DNA from 2 places in the Ruegeria sp. BB7 genome. Region 2 is predicted to be linked to the other one. Evidence: riboswitches for the same ligand, from Rfam matches in the RefSeq annotation. Region 2 holds a riboswitch; the other holds the start of a gene.
What was found. Region 2 has a riboswitch for thiamine pyrophosphate ahead of thiD (bifunctional hydroxymethylpyrimidine kinase/phosphomethylpyrimidine kinase). Riboswitches for the same ligand answer to the same signal wherever they lie in the genome.
Positions count from the first base shown of each region.

Region 1: another riboswitch for thiamine pyrophosphate. It lies ahead of thiB (thiamine ABC transporter substrate binding subunit); the one in region 2 lies ahead of thiD (bifunctional hydroxymethylpyrimidine kinase/phosphomethylpyrimidine kinase).

Region 1 covers NZ_JBQFUV010000010.1:105,128-119,765, forward strand. The annotation lists gene ACR0D7_RS14965 (LysR substrate-binding domain-containing protein) at 132-1,028, opposite strand; gene ACR0D7_RS14970 (MmgE/PrpD family protein) at 1,254-2,609, shown strand; gene ACR0D7_RS14975 (carboxymuconolactone decarboxylase family protein) at 2,634-3,215, opposite strand; gene ACR0D7_RS14980 (hypothetical protein) at 3,249-4,469, shown strand; gene ACR0D7_RS14985 (aromatic ring-hydroxylating dioxygenase subunit alpha) at 4,471-5,523, opposite strand; gene ACR0D7_RS14990 (carboxymuconolactone decarboxylase family protein) at 5,528-5,863, opposite strand; gene ACR0D7_RS14995 (amino acid ABC transporter permease) at 5,874-6,632, opposite strand; gene ACR0D7_RS15000 (amino acid ABC transporter ATP-binding protein) at 6,642-7,382, opposite strand; gene ACR0D7_RS15005 (transporter substrate-binding domain-containing protein) at 7,504-8,274, shown strand; gene ACR0D7_RS15010 (helix-turn-helix domain-containing protein) at 8,315-8,923, opposite strand; gene ACR0D7_RS15015 (creatininase family protein) at 8,991-9,737, shown strand; gene ACR0D7_RS15020 (thiamine ABC transporter ATP-binding protein) at 9,806-10,498, opposite strand; gene ACR0D7_RS15025 (thiamine/thiamine pyrophosphate ABC transporter permease ThiP) at 10,485-12,032, opposite strand; gene thiB (thiamine ABC transporter substrate binding subunit) at 12,008-12,988, opposite strand; TPP riboswitch at 13,021-13,126, opposite strand; gene ACR0D7_RS15035 (YeiH family protein) at 13,200-14,240, opposite strand; partial or broken gene ACR0D7_RS15040 (thiamine pyrophosphate-dependent enzyme) at 14,328-14,638, opposite strand, start outside.
Region 2 covers NZ_JBQFUV010000006.1:53,723-68,360, forward strand. The annotation lists gene ACR0D7_RS11685 (thiazole synthase) at 1-484, opposite strand, end outside; gene thiS (sulfur carrier protein ThiS) at 487-681, opposite strand; gene ACR0D7_RS11695 (FAD-dependent oxidoreductase) at 665-1,642, opposite strand; gene thiD (bifunctional hydroxymethylpyrimidine kinase/phosphomethylpyrimidine kinase) at 1,639-2,442, opposite strand; TPP riboswitch at 2,488-2,594, opposite strand; gene dnaJ (molecular chaperone DnaJ) at 2,722-3,870, opposite strand; gene dnaK (molecular chaperone DnaK) at 3,945-5,852, opposite strand; gene ACR0D7_RS11715 (alpha-ketoglutarate-dependent dioxygenase AlkB family protein) at 6,065-6,667, shown strand; gene ACR0D7_RS11720 (ABC transporter permease) at 6,664-7,485, opposite strand; gene cysQ (3'(2'),5'-bisphosphate nucleotidase CysQ) at 7,608-8,405, shown strand; gene ACR0D7_RS11730 (3-deoxy-manno-octulosonate cytidylyltransferase family protein) at 8,406-9,206, shown strand; gene galE (UDP-glucose 4-epimerase GalE) at 9,273-10,256, shown strand; gene ACR0D7_RS11740 (glycosyltransferase family 2 protein) at 10,264-11,301, shown strand; gene ACR0D7_RS11745 (glycosyltransferase family 2 protein) at 11,467-12,453, shown strand; gene ACR0D7_RS11750 (DUF5927 domain-containing protein) at 12,450-14,150, shown strand; gene ACR0D7_RS11755 (nodulation protein NodH) at 14,157-14,638, shown strand, end outside.

The DNA of each region.
Region 1 (14,638 bases), on a different contig from region 2:
ACGCCCGCTATGGCTGTGTAGCGTATTAGAAGCCATGGAAAAGCTCTTGGCAAAAGCTTGGTAAAACGATCCAGACAGCTGGGATAGAAGGGTGATCAGGCCTTGGACCATAAAGAACGCCCCATCTCGGATCATCGGATCACAGCATCCGTTTCGGTCGCCATCTGCAAAAGCCAATCCTGAAAAAGACGAACAGCAGGGGTTACCGATTTCTCTTGCAATTTGGCGTAGTAGGCCCAGGGGCTGTCCAGATCAATTTCCAGCGGCTCGACCAGCAGCCCCCGATCCACATAGGACCGTACCAGTGATTTCGGCAACGCGACACATCCCAGAGATTTCACCGCCAGCTCTAACGCGAGGTTGGACACATTGGTCCGCTGCCCCTCTTTGAGGTTCAGATCTTCAAGACCGAACGCGGCCGCGATTTTTTCCCAATAGGCGGGGCGGCCAAGGATATGTATCAGCGGCGCGTCGCCCAGTTGTTCGGGATGGGTCAAAGGATCCCCATTGACCGTAAATCCGGGGGCGCAAACCACGGTCAACTTGTCCACCCACAAGCGCGTCAGCCCATCCGCCACATCATCCACATGGTTGATCGTGATAGATACATCCGAAACGTTTGGTTCCACATCCGTCCAGATCGTGCCGTGAACCGTCAGGGCAATATCCGGGTGCTCTTGCGAAAACCCCTGAATGACGTTCGGCAACCAATTCTCTGCCAGGCTGATCGGGCACGAGACGACTACGGTGCGGGTATGCGAGCGCAGGACAATCGATTGTGTGGCCGCGTCGATCTCTTGCAGCGCGTGGCGCACGGACGGCAGGTAGGCCCTGCCGACATCGGTCAGAGACAAGGAACGCGGGTGGCGAACGAAAAGGGGCCGTTTGATGAACTCTTCCAGCGACCGCACGTGATTGCTGACAGCGGACTGGGTGCAGTTCAGCTCTTCCGCCGCGCTTGTGAAGCTCAGATGCCGAGCGGCCGCCTCGAAGGAACGGAGAAAGGACAGGTGAGGAAGGTTCATCATATTTGGCGTATTCCGAGGCTGATACCACATTGATTAAGCCGATCAAAACGGACCCTCTAGTTCATTTGCGACTTTAGAATTGTCTTGTTCGCGGCACAACGAAACTGACAACCACAATAAATCCAGCGCCATAGCCCAAGGATTGTTTTCGTGCCGCTTGGTTCAATTTCACCTAGATTGGATTGCAAGCATATTGTCCCAAACTCCAAGACAAGCAGGCTGGCTGTGGTGGAAACATTTCAAAAGGTTGCAGACTTCGCACTCGGCAGCACAGCTGGGGATATTCCGGATACGACGCTGAATGCGGCGGCACTGATGCTGCTGGATACATTAGGCATTACCATCGGGTCGGGCCCGATGACCGCTGGCACAATTGCGCGGGAAGCGACACTAGCGCTGTACGGCGCGGGTGAGGATACACTTGGCGCACGAATGTTGTTTGACGGTCGCCGGGTCAGCGTGGCCGGGGTGGCCTATGCCGCAGCCACCCAAACCGACAATCTGGACGGGCATGACGGGTACAACCCCACCAAAGGCCATATCGGTGTCGTTGTTATTCCTGCCCTCGCCGCTTTGGCTGAAACGGTTCCAGATTTTTCGGGGCCAGAAGCGTTGGCAGCCGTGACCATCGGGTACGAGGTTGCCGGGCGCGCGGGAATCTCGCTGCACAATACGGCCAGCGATTACCATACCTCGGGTGCGTGGAACGCTTTGGGGGTTGTTGCCGTCGCCGCACGGATGCGCGGACTTAGCCCCGAACAGATGCGGCAGGCGATGGGCATCGCCGAATATCACGGCCCCCGCAGCCAGATGATGCGCGAGATTGCCAACCCCACCATGCTGCATGACGGCTCGGGCTGGGGCGCGCTGGTAGGAATCTCGGCGGCAATATTGGCCGAGAAAGGCTTTACCGGAGCACCGGCCATCACCATCGAGGCCGATGAGGTCGCCCCACACTGGCAAGACCTGGGTCAATTCTGGCAGATGGAGCATCAATATGTGAAGCCCTACCCGATCTGCCGTTGGGCGCACGCTGCCATCGATGCCACGCGAGCGCTGATCAGAGACCATGATCTGAGCCATGAGGACATCGCCTCGGTTCAGGTCAACACGTTCCATGAAAGCGCCTGTCTGTTCCAAGGGATGCCTGACGATACCTCAAAGGCGCAATATTCCCTGCCTTTTGCCGTCGCCACGATGATGGCTTATGGGCGGATCGGTGTTGAACATATCACCGGGGCGGGACTGTCCGATCCTATGGTGGCGTCGATTATCGAACGCATTTCCGTGGCTGAAGACGCGCGCCATTCGAAACGATTCCCAAAAAGCCGCGTTGCCGATGTTAGCATGACGCTCAGCGATGGACGCGTGTTATTCTCAGGGGATGTTCATGCGCGCGGTGGCCCCGAAGCCCCGATGGATCAATCCGAAGTCGTCGACAAATTCATGGAATTCGCCACGCCGTCCTTGGGCAAGGGCCGGGCCGCAGCCATTCGAGATGCAGTGCTAGGTTTGACTGATCCAACCTCAAAGTTTTCGGACCTAGGTGCACTGATCTATGACGCGCCCAAGTTCGGTTAGCGAATTTCCAGAGGAAGCAATCGGTCAGTCATCGCTTTTATAATACCCGATTACATCGTTGTCGGTCGTGGCGCCAAGTCCGTTGAGCAGCCGGTTCGAGTAGTTGAAATAGGCACAGACCTGATTGACCTCGAGGATTTCGCCATCCGAACACCCTTCGATTTTGAGCGCCTCAAAATCGGATTTTACCATTTTTCCCACATCGGTCGTAAGCTTGGCCGCATAACGCAACAGCGCAAGTTCCTTACCCTCGAATTCATTCTCAGGCCGCTGCGCCTTGAGCGCTACAAAGATGCGGTCGCTGCGGAGCTGATCTTTTAGCAAGTTGCGCACATTCATAAAATGATGGGTCAGCGAATAGGTGCAGTCATTCAGGATCGAGGTATAGCTGGCCACCACCTCAAGGAACCAAAAGGGCAGCACGTTGTCTTTGGAATGCAGGACGGAACGATAGAGCGTCACGTGTCCGTTCATCGTCTCGGGCCGAAGTGAGTGTACGCGCATCACAGTGTCCACGGTCCCGTGCGGGGTCCGAGCCTTATCCAACAGCTCTTTCAGGCGGCCCTCGGCCTGTTCGTCCGAGACCATTTCGATCCAAGCGCTCATTTCGGCGTCTCCTGTCTGTGATGGGATCATCATATGAACAACGGAACGCGGAGTGTCAGTAAAAATTTTTCCTGTGGCGACATTTTAGTGGATCACGGGAATGTGATCAGTGTAAATTCTGACCGAACACTGTTGAAAGCCACGATCATGAGAAACCCGGATTTGCGCACCGGAGCAGAAAACCTGTTGCTTGAATGTGGTGGCCTAAAGGCGGGTGACCAGCTTCTGGTTCTCTGTGAAGATCCCAGCCTGGGGTATTACGATGCCGATCTCTGTCAGGCGGTCGTGGATTGCGCCCGGCAACACGAAATAGAAACATCTGTACAGACCATTCCGTTTGACCCAATGGGCGGAGCGTTGCCAGATGGCCTGATCGCATCGATGAAATCTGCCGATCGTACGTTGTTCTTGTCACGCTCCGGCGATCAGATCCGCTTTGACGCCGGGATGAGCGATATTCGCCCCATAATGTCCTACGTGGTGGATGCGGGGATGCTGGCGTCAGGGTTCGGGCGGGCCGATTATTTTGGTTTTGTGGCGCTAAAGGATGCCGTGAATGCGCTGATGGCTACCGCGAAACGGATTCAGGTCACATGCCCGTTGGGTACGGATTTCTCCGGCCCCGGGGCAGCCTATCCAAAGGCGGGTGCAGCAGATGTCAGTGTGGCGCGATTTCCAATGTCGGTTTTTGCCCCGGTTCCGGCGCAGGGGTTTTCCGGCACTTTGATACAGGACGGATTTCTCGTGGGCACCGGGTCGAAGTTCTATGAACCCTATGGCTGCACACTACGCGAACCTCTTGCGGTACATTTCAAAGACAACACGCTTACCGGGTTCTCGGGTCACCAGATGGACGTGCATTGCGCCACAATGCACTATGAAGCCGTCGGTAAAATGTTCGATCTGGACCCGATGACAATGCACTCATGGCATGCGGGAATACACCCTGGATGTGCCTACCCCGCCCCGGCGTTCGAAAACTATGAACGTTGGAGCGGATCGGCATTCGGAAATCCCCGGCTGCTGCATTTCCACACCTGTGGAGATTACGCACCTGGCGAAATCTCACTAAATGTCCTGGACCCAACGATCCGGGTGGATGGTGTTGCCGTGTGGGACAAGGGCGTTTTGCGACCGGAAACCATACCCGGAGGGGTCGAAATTCTGGACCGGCACCCTTCGATCAAAGCAGTGTTCGACGCCCCTGAACGGCAAGTCGGCCAAGGCTCTAACGGGCGCCTGTCGGCCAACTAAGTCAGGGCGCAGCTTCTTCAGCGACCCGTTTGGCAACGCGTGACCGAAAGCGCATTGCGCCCGCATCCAGCCCCAGGTTGATATACCCGGTTTTGCGTCGCGCCATGCCGGTCTGAACATATTCCAGCACATCCTTGTCTTCGTTGAACGCCATTATGGCACCGTCGAACATCCGCTGAGACATGGCCAGATCGTCCGCATGCATGTTACGGTGCTGGAACCAGAAATAGCGCGAATTCTGTTCATCGACCGGCGTGATGAAATTATACGATATGTTTACGAAAGCATTCGGTGACAGCTCGCGATCTGCCCCGCCCTCACCGGTTGGGGTGTAAATCGACATGTTAATTGCGGTTGACGGTAGACGGCATTCATAATGCTGCTTGCGGTCGCAGCTTGGACCAAAAGGCAGGATCGGGGCATAGTAGGGCGGCGCAGGCTCATCTGCGATCCAACGGGACACGATCACGCCCTCGTCGGTTTCTTCCAGATCCAACGGTCGACTATCGGTTCCAGCCCCCGCAAATGAGGTCAGATGCACCCAGGCGACATGGCTTGGGTCCAGCAGGTTGTCGATGATGTAAAGGTAATGGCACGCCATCTCCATCGCACCGGTTTGCGTCTTGCCCCAGGACGGGTTTTCGAAGTTCGGAATGTCGATGATATCATCGCGATCGGCCCGCGCCGGGTCACCCATCCACAGCCACAAAAACCCCCAGCGATCTTCGGCTGGGTAGGAGTGCACGGCTGCCCGACGAGGAGGATTGTCCAACTGAGTCGGAGCGCTCACACACTCCCCGCTGCAGCCAAAAGTAAGCCCGTGATAACCGCAGACCACATGATCGCCTTCAATCGTGCCGCGCGACAGGGGCAGCTTGCGATGCGGGCAGGCATCCTCCAACGCGATGGCCATACCATTGGTGTCGCGATAGATGACAATCTCTTCATCCAGCATCCGCACCGCGCTGAGGGTGCGGCCGAAATCCTCGCTGCGGCCAGCCACGTACCAGCAATTGCGGATAAAGCCTTCGGCTCCGGCCAAGTCTGGGCGCATCTGTCTACTCCGAAAATACGTCAAACGCCTTGAGCGCCTTGGCGCTGTAGGCAAAAGAGGGTCCACCGCCCATATAGGTTGCCATGGCCAGTGCCTCGCATAGCTCCTCGCGGGTGGCACCCAGACGCACCAGTGATTTCACATGAAATCCGATGCAACTGTCGCAGCGTGTCGCCACGGCAATGCCAAGGGCCATGAACTCTTTGGTTTTCTCGCTGAGCGCACCGTCAGTTTTGGCCGCTTTACCCATGATGCCAAAGCCACGGACAGTATCAGGCACCTCTTTTGAAAAGCTACCGATATTGGCCTCGGTCTCAGCCATGAAGTCTTTCCAGTCCATAAGGCCCTCCTTATCCGCGCTCATCCGCGCCCATGCGGCGTTCCAACCAGCGCACACCGGCACTGATGATCAGAACCAGGATCAGATATTCAAAGATCAGCAATGTGTAGATTTCCAGCGGGCGGTATTCGGTGACCACCAGCTCATTCGCCCGACGGGTGAGTTCCTGCATGCCGATGACACTGGCAAAGGCGCTCATCTTGACGATGTAGATGAACTGGTTGGCCAGGGGCGGCAGGATACGCCGGATCGCTTGCGGCAGGATCACGTAACGCATCGTCTGCACGTAATTCAGGCCGATTGTCCGCGCGGCTTCGCTTTGGCCCTTTGCAATGGATTGAATACCTGCCCGGTAAATTTCAGCAGTGAAAGCGCTGTCGGATATTGCCAGAGTGATGATCGCACCCCAGAACGGGTCGATCGGAATATTCATGCCCATCGACTGGAACACGATCGGCAGCCCGTAAAACACCCAAAACAGCATCGGCAGCAGTGGAATCGAGCGGACGAATTCCACATAAACACGGTTAATCAACCGCCAGCCACGCTTTTCCGACAGGCCGGGCAGCGCCACCAACAACCCGATGCCAATCGACAGCACGGCAGCAATCAACGAAATCTGAATCGTCGCGCCCATGCCCGAGATCAGGAATTTCACATTGGTCCAACCCGATGGCGTGGTCGGGTCGATCACATACCAACCCCAAGTCTGAGATGAAGAACAACCCGTCAGCAACAGCAGGGGCAAGATCAACAGGATTTTATTCATCGGTCTCACCTAGTGCTGCAGAATCTGGCTGAGGAACTTCCGGCACCGTTCGGATTCGGGGTTGGTGAAGAAATGTTCGGGCTTGCCCTGCTCAACGATTTCTCCGGCATCCATGAAGATCATCTTGTCAGCGACCTTGCGGGCAAAACCCATCTCGTGGGTGACCACCACCATGGTCATGCCCTCTTGTGCCAGTTCGACCATCACGTCCAGAACCTCGGAAATCATCTCGGGGTCCAGCGCCGAGGTGGGTTCATCGAACAACAGAACCCGCGGCTCCATGCACAGGGATCGGGCAATGGCCACGCGCTGCTGCTGGCCACCGGACAGTTGGAGCGGACGTTTGTCGGCCTGGTCGGGGATATGTACGCGCTCCAGGTAGTGGCGGGCTTTCTCTTCGGCATCCTTGCGGCTGAGCCCGCGTGCCTTGATCGGGCCAAGGGTCAGATTCTCAAGCACGGTCAGATGGGGGAACAAGTTGAATTGCTGAAATACCATCCCAACCTCGGATCGGATCGCCGCCGCTGACTTCGGATCATCCGTCAGTTCGACCCCATCAACGCGGATAGTGCCCTTCTGGTGCTTTTCCAGTTGGTTGATACAGCGTACCACGGTTGATTTGCCTGACCCGGACGGGCCACAGATGACCACTTTCTCACCGCTGTCGATTGTCAGGTTGATGTCTTTGAGAACGTGAAATGTGTCATACCACTTGTTCACGTTCACAAGCTCGATCACGGCGTCTGGCATCGGCTGAACTGCCCTTATTTTATTCACAGTGGAATATTTTCTTGAGGTTATCTTTGTCTTTGCGCTTAAATCAAGGAACAATATGGCAGCAAGGCCTAACCGCCACCAACGGGAGACAAAGATGAAAACATTTTGGAAAGCCGCAGCTGTTGCTGCGCTTGGCGTGGTATTGTCGGGGGCCGCTCAGGCGCAATCGGCGTTGAACGAAGTACTGGATTCAGGGGTCTTGAAGGTCGGCACCACAGGGGACTGGAATCCCATGTCCCTGCGTGATCCCGCGACAAACAGCTATAAAGGCTATGATATTGACATCATGAACGAGCTGGCCACCGATCTTGGGGTTGAAGTTGAATACGTGCCGACCGACTGGAAAACGCTGGTAAATGGTGTGGTCGCGGGCAAATATCACCTCACAGGTTCAGCCTCCATTTCTCCGCCACGCATGAAGGTTGCCGGGTTCTCGGACAGTTACATCTCGGTTGAACTGTTCCCCTACACCACCAAGGATAAGGCCGATAAGTTCGATGGTTACGACTCGATCAACCAGCCGGACGTCAAGGTTGCCACAACCTTGGGCACCACCTTTGAAAAGCGCGTGCGTGAGTGGTTCCCGAATGCCGACATCAAAGTGGTCGAGGCCCCCGCGCGCGGATTCCAAGAGGTCATTGCCGGCCGTGCAGATGTGTTCATCACATCAAATATCGAAGGCGCGACCCTGGAAGAGAAATTCCCGGTTGAGCGGGTAAAAAACGCGGGGCCGCGCTCACCATCTCCGATTGCAATGATCCTGCCGCAGGGCGACCAAGTCTGGATCAACTATGTGAACAATTGGATCGAAGTCAAAAAAGCCCAAGGCTTCTTTGAACAAAACAGAGAGAAATGGGGCCTGTAAATCAGACTAAGCAAAACGCCCGGCCAAATGGTCGGGCGTTTCAGTTTTCGCCGGTTATTGCTTTGGCAACCACGGTTACAAAACTGACTTTCTCCGTTTTCAGCTCAGTCGGGCCATGCGCTGCGTTTGAATCAAAGCTCAGGCTATCTCCCGGACGCATGTGATAGGTGGCATCGCCGCAGCCATAGACCATCTCTCCATCCGTGACATGAATGAACTCGACCCCCTGATGCTGATAGAGCGGGCGGGCGTCCAGCGGCGCCTCGAGGGTCACGCTGAAGCTTTCGAAACTCACATGTTTTGCTTCGGCCCGACCTATCAGCTTGTAGCTATGACCATACCCGCTGCCCACGCGCCGAACCGTGACCCCCTCACCCGCCGCCACAAAGGACGCATCCGAACGGTCGACAGTTGCGGCAAAAAAATTGATCAGAGGCACGCCGATACCTTGTGCCAACGCTTCCAGAGAGTTCAAAGATGCAGACACCTGACCGCGCTCGATTTTTGAGATCATGGCCGTGGACACACCAGACCGCGCCGACAATTCCGTCAGCGTCAGACCGGCCAGCACCCGATGGGATTTCACAGCGGTTCCGATCAGCTGGTCCAGAGGTGGTTTCCGGGTCTCGATCACAGGTGAATCTTCCATTGGCTCAGCCTAGTGCCGTCGTGCAAAAAGGAAAAGCGATACTCAGGGTCAAAGGCAGAGGGTGCGAATGAAACTTGAAAACATGACGTGGTACGAGGTGGAAACCCGTATCAAAAAAGGCGCCGCCATCCTGTTGCCGGTCGGGTCTACCGAACAACACGGGCCAATGGGTCGGATCGGCACGGATACGATCTGCGCCAACGCCGTCGCGCTGGCTGCGGCAGAACAGGTCGGTGCAATTGTCGCACCTCCACTGGCCTATACACCCGCGCCATTTAACACCGCTTTCCCGGGTACGATTTCCGTATCTGAAGAGGCATTCCAAAATCTGGCGCACGAGGTCATCTCGGGATGCTTGGCGCAGGGTTTTTCGGGTGTTTTCATAGTGAACGGTCACGGCGCTAATCTGGAACCGCTCCGAAGGATCGTCGAACAGCTGATGGCGGACAGATGCATGATACGCAGTTGGTGGGAACCCTCGGCAGTCAATGCGCTTCGGTCAGATCTTTACGGAGAATGGGAAGGCATGCACGCGACGCCTTCGGAAATTGCAATCACGCAAGCTCTGTCGGGCTCGCTTCCACCCAACGAAGCCTCAGATCCTCCGCAACGCCTGAGTCCCGAGTATCTGCGTGACCATTCAGGGGATCGGCATGGGCCGGCTGATGCACATCGCGCGCAGTTCCCAGATGGCCGAGTCGGATCACACTCGGCCTTGGCCACCCCGGAAGACGGGCACAAGTTGTTAGCGGCAAGTGCTGCAGGCATCGCGAAGGAATTTGAAGAATTTCAGATAAGGCTCAGGATGCCTTGAATTTCTCCGCCAACTTGCCGCAACAACATTTTGGTTACTGAAGTGCCTGTACTGGATTGGTCTGACACCTATCCCAAATAATTACGCAGGCTGGGCGGCGGGTTATCCAACAAGGCCAATGTTGGTGCAGGAGGATGGGCGCGTTCATCCGCCACCAGAACAGTATGGCTGGTAATGCGACGCGCGTCTTGTGGATCATGGCTGACCACAAGCAGGGTCGTGCCAGTTTCGGCTACCAATCTGGCAACGAGGTCAAGCATATCGGTCTTCAGTGCTGGGCCCAGTGCCGCAAAGGGTTCGTCCAACAGCAAGAGTTGACGACGCTGCACAAGGACCCGCGCCAATGCGACCCGACTTTGTTGTCCACCGGACAGTTCAGCAGGCTTACGACCGCCCAGACCAGAGAGGGACACGCGGGCCAGCGCAGTTTGGACCTCCGCTTGCTCGTCACCGGACAAACGGCCGTTAGGACGCAGCCCGAGAGCGACGTTCTGCTCGACTGTCAGGTGAGGAAACAAATTGCCATCCTGAAACAGGATCGCCAATGGGCGCTGTCCGGGAGGGAGATCGGATATTCGTCCACCGCGCCAGAGAATCTGCCCGCGTTTCAGATCGCGAAACCCGGCAATCGATTCAAGTAGCGTCGATTTTCCTGCCCCGGAGGGGCCGATAATAGCCACGCTGGAGCCGGTCTCGACGGTGAATTCGGCTTGCAGCGAAAAGCTTCCGTTCTCGATGAGGCAACCGTCAAGTTTCAGCATGCAAACGCCCTCCTCGATCCAGCAACCAGAATGCCCCCATCGACAGGAGCAGCAGCAGCAACGCCGCACCGGCTGCGGCCTGCATCTGGTACGCGCCCATCAAACGGTAGATCTGCAACGGAAGTGTTGCGATCTGCGGGTCGGCGAACAGGGCAATAACGCCCAGATCGCCCATCGACAAGGCAGCAGACAGGCCAACGGCAAAGCGGATTTGCGGTCGCATTCGAGGCAGCAGAACGTGAGTAAAAAATGTCTTCTTGTCCATATCCAGTGACAGGGCCAGCCGTCCATGCCGGGTGACCACGTCCCGCGCGGCGGGTACCAGAATGCGTAGGGCAAACGGCAGCGCCATGACCGCGTTCACAAGCGCCGTCACCGGCAGTGCCAGCGTTGTCGGGTTGGCTACCGGGCGAATTAGGATGAACAACCCCGTACCAATCACCAAAGGCGAAGCCGCCAGCCCCAAAATACCGCAAAGCTCCACAATCCCATACCGCCCGGTTGCGACGGCCGTGGCCATTGGCAATGCAAGTAACAACAAAACGGCTGTACTGGCCGCGGCGACCAGAACCGAGATCAACGCGGCACGAAACACCAAAGCCGGCATCTCAAACAGGCCGGCAAAACCGGAAATTATAACTGCGGCCAGCGGCAGAATCAGAAAGGCCACAGCTGCAGCTATCCAAAACGCATCGAGTGTAGGCCCCCCACCATCCCAGCGACGGATAGCCCGGTCCAGACCAGCCCCAAACCCGTCACCACGCGAGAACTTGAGCGCAACCAGTGCCGCGGCGACAGTTAAAGCCAGTTGCAACCCTGACAACAATGCGGCCCGACCAAGATCAAAATCATAGGTAAAGGCTTGATAAATAGCCAGTTCCAATGTCGTTGCACGGGGCCCTCCACCCAATGTCAGCGCCACGGCAAAGCTTGTCAGGCAGATCGCAAAAATCACGGCCAAAACGCCCGGCAATACCCGCCTGAGCATGGGCAATTCGATCACACGAAACATCGCCATACCATCGCAACCCAATTGTGCGGCAAGGCGAAATCGTTCTGCTGGGATCTCCTGCCACGCTTGCAAGATTAGGCGCGTGGCCAAAGGCAAATTGAAAAACACATGGGCCAGCACGACCCCGTGAAGCCCGTAAATGCGCAGAGGCGGCAGGCCGAACAACCCCAAAACGTCCGATATCCAGCCTGCCCTTCCAAAGACCTGCAACAGTCCAAGGATCGCTACGATGACCGGCAGGATGAAGGGGGCGCCTAACAATGCGATCAAAGCGCGTCTGCCCGGAAATCGACGCCGGGCAAGCGCGCGCGCGACCGGAATTGCCAATGCGGCGCTGAACACTGCAGACAACACTGCCTGCACCATTGTAAAACGCAACGCAGCCCAGTCAGCCGGGCCGAACCCGGCTGATGTATCTGCACCTAAGGCGACAGCGGTCAAAGTGCCCAGTATCAGCGCAGCGACCAGAGCCGCTGCACCAAGACCCAGCCATGGGCTTACTGGCTGAGCGCGCCCAGCCATTTCGCAAGCGCCTGTTCCCGCACTGCTGCGGCTTCTTCGGGACTGAACAGCAGAGATTTTTCCGGAGTGATCAGTGTGTCAAACCCGTCGGGCAGACCCGAAGCCGGGGTCACTGCCGGATACATCCAGTTTGTCGTCGGAATAATCTGCTGGAAAGTGTCGGAAACCATGAACTCCAGAAACTGATCGGCCAGCTCCGGTTGATCTGTTCCAGCCAGTTTTGCCGCAACCTCAACCTGCATATAGTGACCTTCGTCAAAAGCTGCTGCAACCTTGCTGGCGTCTTCTTCGGCAATCAGATGATAGGCTGGTGATGTGGTGTAGCTTAGGACCATATCTGCTTCGCCGTCCAGAAACAGGCCATACGCCTCAGACCAACCTTTAGTGACGGTTACGATATTGTCGGCTAGTCCTGCCCAGATTTCGGGTGCGTCGTCACCATAAGCGGCCTCGACCCACAAAAGCAGCCCCAGACCAGGCGTCGATGAGCGTGGATCCTGAATGATGATCTTGGTATCACCTTCGGCCAACTCACGGAAATTGGCGGGTGCCGGGGTATCAGCGTTGTGGACAAACGCGAAATAGCCCCAGTCGTAGGGCGCAAATACGTCGTCCGACCATTCAAGTGGCAAGGCATAGTCGGCGCTGACCGAACTGGGTGCAAACAAGCCGGTTTCCTTGGCTGCGGTGATCAGGTTTGTATCCAGACCAAGCACCACATCCGCGTCCGAGTTTTCACCCTCAAGACGGATGCGGGACAGCAGCGCCGCGCCATCCTCGACGCCGACAAGGTTCAATTCGCAGTCGCACACAGCCTCAAAAGCCTCTTCAACCTTCGGGCCTGGCCCCCAATCTGAGACAAAGCTGTCATATGTGTAAACGGTCAACTGAGGTTTATCGGCCGCCATGGCCGCAGTTGCGCTCAGTATTCCCGCAGCAATCATCAGATGTTTCATATCATCCTCCATTGCGGCGAGAGGGCAAGGATGGATGAAACCGTTACCTTTCCCTCCGCCGGTTCTAGCCGGTTCAGGTTCAACGGGTTCGCCAGAAGGCATCTCAGCGCAGCAGGCCACGCACCCCGAGGTGAAGTTGTGAGTAGGTCGGAATGGACCAAATTACAACCAGATTAAAACTTGTCTGGCCTGATAGTTTCAGGCCAAATTGTCAGTAGTGCACGAGGTAAACGCCCACCAGAACAAGCACTGCGATAAAGATTGTCTCGGCCACGATCAAAGCGATGGCCTGACCGCCTACATCCAGAATTCGCTTGAGCGACGTTTTCATTCCCACTGCGGCAATCGATATCAACAGCGCCCAACGGCTGAGGCTGGCCATGGCCGTTGAAATAAACTCGGGGATTAGACCCATCGAATTCATAACCGCGAAGATCAGAAAACCGACGACGAACATCGGCAGGATGGGCGGGCGCTTACCATCTTCCTCGCTGAACTCTGCGTGGCGGCGCACCAGGAACGAGACGACCAGAACTACCGGGGCCAACATAGCAACGCGGATCAGCTTGACCAGCGTGGCAACCTCACCCGTTTGCTCAGACACCGAGAATCCCGCGCCTACCACCTGCGCCACGTCGTGGATGGTGCCGCCCAGGAACACCCCTGATATGTCATCGTCGAAATTGAAGGCTTCGGTCAGGATCGGGTAAGCTATCATGGCGATGGTCGACAGCACCGTTACTGACAGCACAGTGAAGATCAGGTTACGCTCGGAATGCTCATTCTTGGGCAGAATGGCCGACAGGGCCATCGCTGCGGACGCGCCGCAGATCGCAACCGAACCGCCTGTCAACACCCCGAACCGCCAGCCACGCCCAAGCAGCCGCGCGCCCAGAAGGCCAAACAGGATCGTCAGAATCACCCCAGCGATTACAACCACGATCAGATCGGCGCCTAGGTTCATCATGAGCTCGATCGAGATACGTGCGCCCAAAAGAGCGACCCCAAACCGCAACACCGTTCGAGCCGTAAATTCAATGCCAGCACGACACCCGCCTGCATCGTCCTCAGACAAAAAATGAAATGCGATACCCAGCAACAGCGCCATCAGCATCGCCGGGGCGCCGTAGTGCTCAGACAAAAATTTGGCGGCAACCGCCACAACCACGGATACAAGGATACCGTGACCGTTTGTCTGCACGAAAGACCGCGCCCAGCTCCAGGGCGACTTGGATGCATTCAACGCCTGCATCTTTTTTCCTTTGTCACAATCGGATGGTCAATTGGCCACATCCACAACCGCCCGAGTCACATTTGACCCGGACGGTTGCTGGTTGGATTACGCCTCTGCCTGCGGTTTCATATCGTCTTCTGAGACGCCAGCGACGGCGACGGGTTTTTTCATTGCGTCGCGGCGGAAGGGCTCGCCGAGTTCCTGGTTGATCAGGGCCTCAATCAGGGTGGTGATACCGTTCTTCTGGTCCTCGATCGCCTGGTTCAGCGCCGCGGTCAGCTCGTCCTGAGTGCGGGCGACAACGCCTTTCAGACCACAGGCTGTTGCGATACCGGCGTAAGACACTTTGGTGTCCAGCTCGGTGCCGACGAAGTTGTCGTCGAACCACAGGGTCGAGTTCCGCTTCTCCGCACCCC
Region 2 (14,638 bases):
CATTGTGCAACCCACGGCCCGATCCAATTGGCGCGCCCCAGGGCATCAATACCTCGCACCCGGCGGCCAGCAGTCGTTCGCCAACGATCAGATCATCGGTGGTGTATGGAAAGACCTCAAACCCGTCTTCGGTCAGGATGCGCGCTGCTTCGACCAGTTGGAACACATCCGGCTGCAGACTGTCGGTATGGCCGATCAACTCCAGCTTGATCCATTTGGTATTAAACACCTCACGCGCCATAAGGGCGGTGGTCACAGCCTCTTTCACAGTATGACACCCGGCTGTATTAGGCAGGACCAGCACGCCCAGATCGCGGATCATTCGCCAAAACGTCTCACCCGCCCCCGATTCACGCCGCAGGGACACAGTGGCGACACCTGCCCCACTTTCACGAAAGGCTTGTTCCAGAATGGCCGGGCTGGGATATTGCGCAGTGCCCAGCATCAACGGATTGGGCAGCTCAGTGCCGTAGAGGGTCTTCATGATCAGCCACCCTGCATTGGCGACAGAACCTCAACCCTGTCACCATCGTTTAGCGCTTGCCCAATGCGCAGGCTCGATGGCACGAATTCCTCGTTCACGGCCGTCGCAACTCGGCCAGAGAAACCGCATTCTACCAGCAACTCAGAAAGGGTTTCCGCACGCACCTCTTGCGGCGCGCCATTAAGCACGATCTTCATCAACCAACTCCGAGTGTTTGTTTTCAAGCGCCAGATCGGCCACGCCCTGCGCCAATGCGGGCGCCAACAGATATCCGTGGCGATACAGGCCATTCGCATAGATTGTTCGCCCCAGCCGCCGGACACGGGGCAGATTGTCAGGAAAAGCCGGGCGCAGGTCGACGCCGATTTCCAACACCTCTGCTTCGCCAAAAGCCGGGTTCAGCGCATAGGCGGCGCTGAGCAATTCCAGCATCGATCGCGCAGTGATGCGGCTGCTGTCTTCGCTTTCGATCATCGTCGCGCCCAGCATGTAGACGCCATCCCCGCGCGGTACGATGTACAAAGGCATGCGCGGGTGCAACAGGCGAACAGGGCGTGTCAAAACCACATCCGGGCAGCGGATCACCAGCATCTCACCCTTGACTCCACGCAGATCATGCAACACTTCGCGCGCGTGCAGACCTCGACAGTCAATTGCATTGTCCAACCGTGTGGGCGCGAGTTTTCGGTGAAAGACGACCCCTTGCGCCTGCAGGTCACGGCTTAGATCGCGCATCGCCTGACGTGGGTTCAAATGGGCTTCTTCCGCAAAGTACAGGCCTTTGTTGAAACCACTTAGTTCAGGCTCTAATTCTAGGATTTCTGGCTGATTAACTTCGTTAAAACCGTCAGTTCGACGCGCAAACCGCCGCAGATCCGGCAGGTCGCGCGGATTGGCAACAACCAACGTGCCGCGCCGCTCTACCTTGGTTCGCGCGGCCCACCAATCCAAAGCCTGTCGCCCCAATCGCAACACCGGTTCTTCGGCGTTTTCGAATTCGCACCAAGGGGCCAACATACCGCCCGCCCACCACGAACACCCATGCGGACCCGGAGGGCCACCAGGATCGAAGACCTGAACCTTGGCCCCGCGCGAGACAAGCTCGCTTGCCACGGCCAACCCGGCCACACCAGAACCTATGACCGACCAGACCGTCACGCAGGCCACACGCGGTAGAAGTGGTGCACCGGGCCATGGCCACGACCAATCTGCAAGCTATCTGCCTGCGCAATTGCCCCTTGCAAATAGCCATGCGCCTGAGCAACCGCATCCACCAATGGCAATCCTTGGGCAAGCCCCGCCGCAATCGCGGAAGACAAAGTACACCCTGTGCCATGAGTATTGCGCGTAACTCGCCGTGACGCCGTGAATTCAGCAACCTTCCCCGAGGCATCGATCAGAAGATCATGACAGATGTCTCCATACCCATGGCCTCCCTTCATTAACACCGAATGCGCGCCCAGATCGCACAATGCCAACCCCTGTTTGACCATCTGATCCGGCGTTCCCGCCTCAGCGTCACCCAGTAAACAGGCGGCCTCGGGCAGGTTTGGGGTCAGCACGGTTGCGCGGGGCAGCAGGATGTCCCGCAACGTGTGAACAGCATCCCGCGCCAGCAATGCGTCTCCGGATTTGGCAATCATCACCGGGTCAAGAACGACCGGCCCTGCAAATTCAGAAAGGGCACGTGAAACGGTCTCAATAATATCCGGCGTCGCCAACATTCCGATCTTGATCGCGCCGACATCCAGATCCGACAACACAGCCTCGATCTGAGCAGCAATCACATCCAGCGGTATCCCATGCACTGCTGTCACGGCTTGCGTGTTTTGTGCTGTTACGGCTGTCACCACGCTTGCGCCATAAACGCCCAAGGCAGACATGGCCTTCAGGTCAGCCTGAATCCCGGCTCCACCGCCGCTGTCCGAGCCTGCAATAGTTAAGGCAATATGCGCCATATCGTTGCTCCATCTTCAAATGGGCAACGCAGCATGGAAAACGTCTTTGCATATTAGACCGTTCCCTACGCCGGTATTGCCCGGATCAGGTTCGATGGGTTAGCGCATTCACGCCTCTCAGCCCCTTGTTCGGGGCACCCCAACGGTTGGTCGGACATTCTCAGGCGATAGAAAGGGATTCAAGGGCCAATTTTGACTTACAAGACAGTCAAACTGGACTTATGAAAAAAGCCAGCCCCTTCGGACCGGCTCTTTTCTTGGGTTCCTATGGGCTGGACATCAGCCCTTCATACCGTCCCAGAACGACTTGACGGATGAAAAGAAGCTTTTGGACTCTGGGTGGTTGTCTTCACCCAGGTCATCAAATTCACGCAGCAGCTCTTTCTGGCGGCTGGTCAGGTTGACCGGGGTTTCCACGGCCAATTCGATGAACATGTCACCGATGCCACCACCACGCAGGGCAGGCATTCCCTTGCCGCGCAGGCGCATCTGGCGGCCTGATTGGCTTCCGGCTGGAATTTGCACACGACCACGGCCACCATCAATGGTTGGCACTTCGATTGAGCCGCCCATCGCGGCCTTGACCATGCTGACCGGCACGCGGCAGTAAAGGTTCACGCTGTCGCGTTCGAACAGTTTGTGATCCGAGACCTCGACAAAGATATAGAGATCACCCGGAGGACCGCCGCGCATCCCAGCCTCACCCTCACCCGCCAGACGAATACGGGTACCGGTTTCAACACCGGCAGGGATGTTAACGGACAGGGCACGCTCTTTTTCCACGCGGCCAGCACCACCACAGGATTTACAGGGGTTCTTGATGATCTGCCCCAGTCCCGAACAGGTCGGGCAGGTGCGTTCAACAGTAAAGAACCCTTGCTGCGCGCGCACTTTGCCCATGCCGGAACAGGTCGGGCAGGTCGTGGGTTCCACACCCCCTTCGGCACCCGAACCGTCACAGGAAGAACACGCAACGGCAGCCGGCACGTTGATGGTTTTTTGCAGACCTGCGAACGCCTCTTCCAGCGTCACACGCAGGTTATAACGCAGGTCCGAGCCCCGCGCCGCGCGACGGCCACCGCCGCCTCCGCGTTGGCCGCCCATGAAGTCGCCGAACAAATCGTCGAACACGTCCGAAAACGCACTTGAGAAATCACCCTGACCAAAGCCACCGCCCGGACGGCCGCCGCCGCCCATGCCATTTTCAAAGGCGGCGTGGCCAAAGCGGTCGTAGGCGGCCTTGCGTTCTGCGTCTTTCAGAACGTCATAGGCTTCGTTCGCTTCCTTGAACTGCGCCTCAGCATCCGGGTTGTCTTTGTTGCGATCGGGATGCAATTCTTTGGCCTTCTTGCGAAAACCCTTCTTGATCTCGTCCGCCGATGCGCCCTTGGATACGCCGAGCACATCGTAGTAGTCGCGTTTTGACATCAGTGTTTCCTTATGTCTCAACGTAATCGGGCCGGCCCGGCAACCGGACCGGCCCGCATTGGCCCGGTTACCCGTTAGTTACGCTTGTCATCGTCCAGATCTTCGAACTCGGCGTCGACAATGTCATCATCTCCCGGCGCGGCATCTGCTGCGGCAGGTTCATCGTCGCCCTCTTCGGCTTGCGCCTTGTAGATGGCTTCGCCCAGCTTCATTGCCGCTTCGGTGACGTTCTGGATGCCCGACTTGATCTTGTCGGCATTTTCAGTTTCCAGTTCGTCCTTCAGCGCGGCAATCGCCAGCTCGATGGCTTCGATGGTGGTCGGGTCGACCTTGTCAGCATGCTCTTCCATCGACTTCTCGGTCGAGTGGATGAGGCTTTCCGCCTGGTTCTTGGCGTCGACCAGCTCGCGGCGTTCCTTGTCGGCTTCCGCGTTCTCTTCGGCGTCCTTGACCATCTTTTCGATGTCCTCATCGGACAGACCGCCCGATGCCTGGATGGTGATCTTCTGCTCTTTGCCGGTGCCTTTGTCCTTGGCCGAAACCGAGACAATGCCGTTGGCGTCGATGTCAAAAGTCACCTCGATCTGAGGCATGCCACGCGGTGCGGGCGGGATATCTTCGAGGTTGAACTGACCCAGGATCTTGTTGTCCGCGGCCATTTCACGCTCACCCTGGAACACGCGGATGGTTACGGCGTTCTGGTTGTCTTCGGCGGTCGAGAAGACCTGAGACTTCTTGGTCGGGATCGTGGTATTGCGGTCGATCAGGCGGGTGAACACGCCACCCAGCGTCTCGATGCCCAGCGACAGCGGCGTCACGTCCAGCAGAACCACGTCTTTAACGTCGCCCTGCAGAACACCGGCCTGAATAGCGGCGCCCATGGCAACCACTTCGTCCGGGTTCACACCTTTGTGCGGCTCTTTACCAAAGAACTTGGTGACCTCTTCGATCACTTTCGGCATCCGGGTCATACCACCGACCAGAACAACCTCATCGACATCAGCAGCCGACAGGCCCGCGTCTTTCAGAGCAGCGGCGCAGGGCTTCATCGACTTCTTGATCAAATCACCAACCAGTGATTCCAGCTTGGCACGGGTCAGTTTCATGACCATGTGCAGCGGCTGGCCGTTCGAACCCATCGAGATGAACGGCTGGTTGATCTCGGTCTGCGAGGTCGAGGACAGCTCGATCTTGGCTTTCTCGGCGGCTTCTTTCAGACGCTGCAGCGCCATCTTGTCTTGCGACAGATCAACACCGTGTTCCTTTTTGAACTCATCCGCCAGATAGTTGACGATGCGCATGTCAAAGTCTTCACCACCCAGGAAGGTGTCGCCGTTGGTCGACTTCACCTCGAACAGGCCGTCGTCGATTTCCAGGATGGTCACGTCGAAGGTACCGCCGCCAAGGTCATAGACCGCGATGGTTTGAGTTTCTTCCTTGTCCAGACCATAGGCCAGAGCAGCCGCTGTCGGTTCGTTGATGATCCGCAGCACTTCCAGCCCGGCGATCTTACCGGCGTCTTTGGTGGCCTGACGCTGAGCGTCGTTGAAATAGGCCGGAACGGTGATAACTGCCTGCGTGACTTCCTCACCCAGATAGCTCTCGGCGGTTTCCTTCATCTTGCCCAGAGTGAAGGCCGAGATCTGGCTTGGGGAGTACTTTTCACCGCGGGCTTCCACCCACGCGTCGCCATTGCCGCCATTCACGATGGCATAGGGAACCATTTTCTTGTCTTTTTCGACTTCTGCATCATCCACGCGACGACCGATCAGGCGCTTGACGCCAAAGATCGTGTTGTCGGGGTTGGTGACCGCCTGACGTTTTGCAGGCTGACCGACCAGTCGCTCATCTTCGGTGAAGGCGACGATCGAGGGCGTGGTCCGCGCCCCTTCGGCGTTTTCGATGACCTTCGGCTGCGAGCCGTCCATGATGGCCACGCAAGAGTTGGTGGTCCCGAGGTCAATCCCGATTACTTTTCCCATATGTTCAATCCCTTTCTCTTCAAGGCGATGTCCGGGGTGCGGACCCGTTATGGCACCCGGCCCCGATCTGATATGCGCGAACGGCCCTACACCATCGCGCGTCCCGGCGTATATAAGGGCGAGATCAGAGCCCTGCAAGCGGTCTAAAAGGCCGGTTTTCGGGAATCTGTGGCCTTTTTGGCAAGGTTTTGGCAAGGATTGGGGAATCTTGAATGGCGCAGCTGCTTTTGCGCGGATTTGATATCAGAAAAGGGCATCTGAATGCCTCAGCACAGGCGCAGCTGATCGAGGAGCTGCGTCCGATTCTGAGATCGGCCCCCCTGTTCAGACCAATAACACCGTCAGGCAAAGAAATGTCAGTGCGTATGACTTCTGCCGGAAAGCTTGGCTGGGTCACCGATAAATCCGGGTACAGGTATCAGCCCCAACATCCCAAAGGGGTGGACTGGCCAGCAATTCCCGAACCAATCCTTAAAATCTGGCGCGAACTGGCCAGCGCTGATCGTGATCCCGATTGCTGCCTTATCAACTACTACGGGGAAAGTGCAAAAATGGGGTTGCATCAGGACAAGGACGAGGCCGATTTTTCGTGGCCGGTTTTGTCGATCTCATTGGGCGATGACGCCCTGTTCCGCATCGGCAACCAGACCCGAGGCGGCAAGTCCGAGTCGATTTGGTTGAGCTCTGGCGATGTGGTTATCATGTGCGGCCCGGCGCGACTGACCTATCACGGGATCGACCGCATTCGGTTTGGGTCATCGAAACTGCTGCCCAAGGGTGGGCGGATCAACCTGACCCTGCGCGTGGCCAGTTAACGACGGGCATTCCAGCTTTGAGACTCATGCTGGCGCGAAAAGAATATCCCCAACAGCCCGATCATCAAAAGGGCCACCCCCACCCATAGTGCGTATTCCCAGCTGGTATTGCGGGGGTAGTAGTTTCGAAAAATAAAACCCCGGCACTGATCGATGATGTGAAACAAAGGATTCCACGCAAACAAGGCCAGTGTCGCGCCGCCCAGTGCGTTTGCCACGAACATTTTCCCTGAAAAGATCATGTTCAAACGCCTGTACACGCTGGTCAGGATTGTAACTGTGCCCGGAAACCACGGCTTTAAGGCCATGAATACCACGCCAATTGCACAACCTGTGAACCAGGCCAGCATGAGCATCGCAAATGCGCCGCCAGGGTCCTGTACCTCGATCGGAGAGACCGCAACAACATAGAGAAACAGGATTATGATGATCGTCACCATCTGCGTGTAAAGCATGCCAAAAGCGGTCGCCAACAGCACCACCATCATGTTCATCGGTGAATGAAGCATCATCGGGTTATTGCCGGTACCGACACCTGCAATCGCGCTGACGGACTTGATGTGCGTGATGAACAAAAAAACGCCGGATAACAGGAAAAGTATGAACTCTCCTCGGATCTTAGCGACTCGCGGGCCCAGAAACGACATTATGGTGTAGAACACCGCGACCAAAGCCAGAATCTGGACGATATTAACAATGATCGCCAAGACTGCATTGTGATGTTGTGATCGCACGCTGCGCACGACGGCGTGAAATATCAACTCGGCGGTCGTAAACGCGCCGCCCAGCAATGTTCGGTTTCGCTTGAAATAATACACCCGAAGCGTCTTTCCCGTTTTTTCGCCTGCAATCTGCCACGAATTTCTTGCCGTTCCGTAACCACCACATCATAAGACCGTCAGAACATTCGATCAACAAAGCACAGGAACGGAGCATTTTTGTGACCTATGACGCCCTCATTCCCGTTATCCGACGTCTGGCCCTGGAAGCGGGCGACAAGATCATGGAAATCTACAATTCCGATGATTTCGACGTAAAGGTCAAATCCGATTCCAGTCCCGTGACCGAAGCGGATGAAGCTGCCGATGCCTTAATCTCGGCTGGCCTGCGCGAAGCGTTTCCCGACACCCTGCTGGTGACCGAGGAACAGGCAGCCTCACATTCTGAAAAAGGCGATACATTCCTGATCGTCGATCCGCTGGACGGTACCAAGGAATTCATCAACCGCCGCGGTGATTTCACGGTAAATATTGCACTGGTCGAAAATGGTGTTCCAACACGCGGCGTGGTTTATGCGCCGGCCAAGGGGCGGATGTTTTACACGCAGGCTGATGGTCAGTCAGTCGAAGAAACCGGCGCGTTGGACAAGGTGCATATTGGGGATGTTGGGCCGATTTCAGTCTCTAAACCAGACAATTCGGCACTTATGATCGTGGCGTCAAAATCGCACCGGGATCAGGCGACCGAGGATTACATCAACAAATACCGGGTCAAAGACAGCAAGAGCGCAGGTTCATCTCTGAAATTCTGTCTGGTGGCAACCGGCGAAGCTGACCTCTATCCCCGTGTGGGTCGCACGATGGAGTGGGACACTGCCGCAGGTCACGCCGTACTGGCAGGTGCAGGCGGCAAAGTCGTGCGGTTCGACGACCATTCGCCACTGACCTACGGCAAGGACGGCTATGCAAACCCGTTCTTTATCGCTTACGCTCCGGGTGTTGATCTCAAGGAAGCCTGAATGTCTGTTCTGATCGCCATTCCCGCCCGCTATGCCTCGACCCGTTATCCGGGCAAACCCCTTGTTCCGCTGACTGGAGCAAGTGGCAAAGCGATGACACTGATCGAGCGGTCTTGGCGCGCGGCATGCTCAGTGTCAGGAGTGGACAAAGTGGTCGTTGCCACTGACGACGACCGCATCCGCGAGGCAGCCGAGGGGTTCGGAGCCGAAGTGGTAATGACATCGGAAAACTGCCAGAACGGTACCGAGCGCTGCGCCGAAACCCATGCGAACTTGGGCGCTGATTACGAGATCGTGGTTAACCTGCAGGGTGACGCTCCACTAACGCCGCATTGGTTTGTAGAAGACCTGATCGCAGGCCTGCGCGCCGCGCCCGAGGCAGGCGTGGCCACGCCGGTGCTGCGCTGCGACGGGGACGCGCTGAACAGCCTGCTGAATGACCGCAAACATGGGCGCGTCGGAGGCACCACTGCCGTATTCGCTGCTGACCACAGTGCCATGTATTTCTCGAAAGAGGTCGTGCCCTTCACCGCGCAGACATATGCAAGCCAAGACGCGACCCCGGTTTTCCATCATGTCGGCGTCTACGCCTATCGCCCCGATGCCCTGGCCGCGTATCCCACTTGGCCCACTGGTCCGCTTGAACAACTGGAGGGGCTGGAACAGCTGCGATTTATGGAAAATGGCCGCAAGGTGTTGTGCGTCGAGGTCGAGGCCAAAGGTCGCCAGTTCTGGGAACTGAACAATCCACAGGATGTACCCAAACTGGAAGAGATGATGGCGGCGATGGGGTTGGATTGATCTCTATCCCTTAAGATGGATAGCTTGTTCAGTTAGTGTGCTTGGTCTTTGAATTCGGGAGAATAAATGACCAATATTCTTGTAACCGGCGGGGCCGGATATATCGGCTCTCACGCTTGCAAAGCGCTGGCGCGAGCGGGCTATACGCCGGTTACGTATGATAGCCTGATAACCGGTTGGCAGGACGCGGTGAAATTCGGCCCTTTTGAACAGGGTGATCTTCTTGACCGAGCTCGGCTGGACGAAGTTTTCGCCAAGTATCAGCCCGCCGCCGTGATGCATTTCGCCGCGCTCAGCCAAGTTGGCGAGGCAATGTCCCAGCCCGGCAGGTATTGGAGAAACAATGTCACGGGTTCTCTGAACCTGATTGAGGCCGCCGTTGACGCGGGGTGCCTGAATTTTGTGTTCTCGTCGACCTGTGCCACCTACGGCGATCACGACAATGTGGTGCTGGACGAAAGCACACCGCAGGAACCACTGAACGCCTATGGTGCCTCAAAACGCGCCATCGAAGAGATTCTGCGTGATTTCGAGGCCGCACTTGAGCTGAACCATGTGATCTTTCGCTATTTCAACGTAGCCGGTGCTGATCCGGATGGCGAAGTGGGTGAATTCCACCGCCCAGAAACCCATCTGGTGCCGCTGATGCTGGACGCTATCGACGGCAAGCGTGATGGGCTAACCGTCTTCGGAACCGACTACGACACGCCGGACGGCACCTGTATCCGTGACTACGTGCATGTCTGCGATCTAGTCGACGCCCACGTCCTGGGGCTGAACTGGTTGGAGCAGGGCAAAGGCAGCCGGGTGTTCAACCTGGGCACCGGCTCGGGCTTTTCAGTGATGGAGGTGATCAGCCATTCCAAAGCCGTCACCAACCGAGAGGTTCCATACTCTATCGGCCCCCGTCGCGCCGGGGATTGCACTAAGCTGGTTTCGGGCTCGGTCCGCGCGAGCAAGGAGTTGGGCTGGACCCCAAAAAGATCAACGTTAGAGACAATGATAAGCGACGCGTGGCGTTGGCACCAAAACGGCCACTACGAGAAGTGAGCCGCAGGTGACCGATACGCCAACCGACAGTCTTCCACCCATCGGATGGGTTCAGAAATATCGGTTGCGGCTTAAACGGCGCCGGTTGCGGTGGCGGTCCTTTCGCAGCCGCCATCAACTTACCTGCCTCAACGATCAAACCAAACAGATTAAACCGGGAAGCATTCTGGCCTTCACCACCCTGCGCAATGAAATCACCCGGCTGCCGTGGTTCTTCCACCACTACCGCGCGTTGGGGGTGGATCACTTTCTGATTGTCGATAACGGCAGCGATGACGGATCGGTCGAATTTCTGCGCACGCAGTCTGACGTGTCATTGTGGCAGACCGATGCCAGCTATCGCGCGTCACGTTACGGGCTGGATTGGCTGACATGGCTGCAAATGCGTTATGGGCACGGGCATTGGACCCTGATGGTCGATGCAGATGAGCTGCTGATCTACCCCGAGCACAACAGCAAATCGCTGCATGAGTTGACCGAGACACTCGACCAACAAGATCGCGTCGCTTTTGGCGCAATGATGTTGGACCTTTATCCCAAGGGGCCGCTGGGCGATCAGACCTATGAGCCGCGATCGGACCCAACCGGAACCCTGTGCTGGTTCGATTCTGGCCCTTACCGGGCACAGCGGCAAGTTCCGATGGGTAATCTATGGGTGCAGGGCGGTGCGCGGGAACGCATGTTCTTTGCCGATCGACCCCGTCATTCACCGACACTGAACAAAATCCCTCTGGTCCGATGGTCGCGGCGCTATGCCTATGTGAACTCGTGCCATTCAGCCCTGCCGCGGCATCTGAACGCCGCGTATGGAGGGCCGGGCGGCGAAATTCCTTCGGGCATTTTGCTGCACACCAAATTCCTGCCCGAAGTGGTGGACAAATCTAAAATCGAAAAGACCCGGCGCCAGCATTTCCACGATCCCGACCTCTTTGGGACCTACTATGATGCAATCGGCGACAGCCCCGATATGTGGACGCCGGACTCGGTTCGGTTTGATGGCTGGGCCCAATTGCAGCAATTGGGATTGATGGGGAAAGTTTTCTAAGCCGCGGCATATCTGACTAACGGTTTTTAAAGTCGTTGCCTTGAAAGATGCAAAGATGGCATAACACGGCAATTGCCCGGCACCACTCTGGCTTACCAGCCCCCGGGCATGCTCGCGTAACAAAAAGGGCAGTGCAAACGCGTGAGCCTGTTGGATTCATACCGGATGAGATTGCGGCGCAAGCGTCGTCTAGCGCGCTGCTTGCGTAAGCGGCGGGAATTAAAGCCAGTTTCTGACAATACTGCCCAAATCCAACACGACGATATCCTGTTGATGAGCGTTCTTCGGAACGAAAAGATCCGCATGCCCTATTTTCTGGATTATTACCGGAAGCTGGGCGTCGACCATTTTCTGTTTACCGACAATGACAGCGATGACGGCACGCGCGAATACTTGACCAGCCAACCCGACGCCTCGGTCTGGCATGCGCAGGCCAGTTACAAACGTGCCACTTTCGGTCTGGATTGGTCGAATTACCTGCTGCGCAAATTTGCGCATGGTCACTGGGTTCTGACCGTCGATCCAGATGAGTTCTTTATATACCCGTTCTGCGACACCCGCCCGGTTCGCGCGCTGACGGATTGGCTGGATGGCTGCGCGGTGCGCAGCTTTGGCACAATGTTGGTTGATATGTATCCGCAAGGCCCCGTGGACGCCGAACCCTATCGCGAAGGACAAGACCCGTTCGAAATCGCGCGCTGGTTCGATGCCGGCAATTACATGATCACCAAGAACCCGGCGTATAAGAACCTTTGGATTCAGGGTGGCCCACGCGCGCGCGTTTTCTTTCGTGACAACCCTTCGAAAGCGCCTGCACTGAACAAGATCCCTCTGGTGAAGTGGGACAAGCGGTATGTCTATGTCAGCTCGACGCATTCACTGCTGCCGCGCGGATTGAACCAAGTGTATGATGAATGGGGTGGTGAAAAGGCCAGCGGTGCGCTGCTGCATGCCAAGCTGATCAGCACGCTAGGCGAAAAAGCCTCGGAAGAGATGCACCGCCGCCAGCATTACCGCCGCTCGGGCGAATACCGTGCCTATTCCGAAGGGCTGGGAGACAAACCGGTGTTCTGGTGTGAGCAGTCCGAAAAATATATCAATTGGCGACAGCTTGAAATCTTGGGCCTAATGTCGAAGGGAAACTGGGCATGAATCGTCTGGGCATTGTCATGCTGGCCCATACGGCCCTGCACCGGGCCGCTCAGGTTGCGCGGCACTGGACAGCATCCGGTTGCCCGGTTGTGATCCATGTAGACCGCAAGGTACCTGCGCAAGACTATTCCGATTTCCTGGCCGCCTGCGCAGATGATCCGCTGATCCGTTTCTCGGAACGTCATATTTGCGAATGGGGGGGCTGGGGCATCGTCGCAGCCTCTCAATCCGCAGCCGAACTAATGCTCGAGGCGTTTCCGGATGTGCACCATGTTTTTCTATCTTCGGGCGCTTGCCTGCCGTTACGGCCAATAGACGAGCTGATCGCCTATATTGCTGACCGGCCCCGTGTGGATTTCATTGAAAGTGCAACCACGGCCGATGTCAGCTGGACGATCGGCGGGTTGGACCAAGAGCGATTTACGCTGCGATTTCCATTTTCCTGGCGCAGAAACCGCACGCTGTTTGATGCCTACGTAAAATTCCAGCGAACCGTCGGCATGCGTCGCAAAATCCCTGATGGGTTGATGCCACATATGGGCAGCCAGTGGTGGTGTCTGACGCGACAGACCCTCTCGGCTATACTTCAGGATCCAAAGCGCCAGATTTATGATCGCTATTTCCGCCAGGTCTGGATTCCGGATGAAAGTTATTTCCAAACGCTAACCAGACTCTATTCCACCCATATCGAAAGCCGGTCTCTGACCCTGTCCAAATTCGATTACCAGGGGCGGCCCCACATCTTTTATGATGACCATTTGCAGTTGCTACGCCGGTCGGATTGTTTTGTTGCTCGCAAAATTTGGCCGCGTGCAGACCGGCTATACCAGGCCTTTCTGACCGATCAGAACAGCGCAATGCGACCGACCGAGCCCAACCCGGGCAAGATCGACCGAGTGTTCTCCAAAGCGGTTGAGCGCCGGACGTGTGGGCGTGACGGGCTGTATATGCAAAGCCGTTTTCCGCGCCACGGTAGTGAAAACGGGCTGACTTCTTTCCCCTATTCGGTATTTCAAGGCTTTGCCGAACTGTTTGATGATTTCGTGCCCTGGCTGAGCGAAGCCACAGGGACCCGTGTCCACGGGCATCTATTTGCGCCTGAGCGGGCCGAGTTTGCAGATGAGGAAACCATTACCAATGGTGCGCTCAGTGATTGCCCCGTATTGCGAGACTATAATCCGACGGCCTTTATCTCGAACCTGATCTGGAACACGCGCGGTGAAAGGCAGTGCTTTCAATTCGGCCCTGCAGACACCCAAAAAATCAACTGGTTTCTGGCACGCGACAAGAATGCTCAGATATCGGTCATTACCGGAGCCTGGGCGATCCCACTGTTCCTGTCGAACATGAATTTCGCCGATATCCGTTGTGAGGCCGCACGTCTGCAGCAAATCGAGACCAAACAGCTTGAGGTCCTGAATTCCGTCTGGACCAAGGCACGGGTGCGTACATGGTCGCTGGCGGAATTCGTGGAATCCCCGATGGAGCCCCTGCAAACCGTGATCGAGGAAATCGGGACCAAACGCGCCAGCCACCTGACCGAAACTCCGGTGATGGTAGATCTATCCGGCTTTGGGAAATTCCTGCAAAACCTCAAGAACCAAGGTATGCATCCCTATCTTGTGGGAGACTTTCCCACGGACGATGTGTTTGGTTCACGGGTCCGTCCGTTCAAGAAACCTTATCTGGTGCAATAACCTGCCATGACACCCAGATTTGACTATTTCATCATTCTTGCCGCCATGCGTACCGGGTCCAACCTGCTTGAGTTCAACCTGAACGCACTGGAAGGCGTCGCGTGCCATGGTGAGGCGTTCAACCCCCATTTCATCGGTCGGCTCAAATCGGACAACCTGCTTGGTGTGACGTTGGAAGAACGCGACAACGACCCGATGAAACTTGTCCGCGCAATCAAATCAGACGGTGGAAAACTGAACGGTTTCCGTTTCTTCCAGGGGCACGATCCCCGAGTGTTAGAGCCTGCATTGACCGATCCGCGCTGCGCCAAGATCATTCTGACGCGGAATCCTTTGGATAGCTATGTCTCACTGAAAATCGCGCGTGAGACAAAGCAATGGCAGCTCAAGAACATAAAACGCCGCCGCGAGGCTCAAATCGAATTCGACGCGCAGGAATTTGAAAGGTATTTGGATCAACAGCAGGATTTCCAACTCCTGGTGCTCAA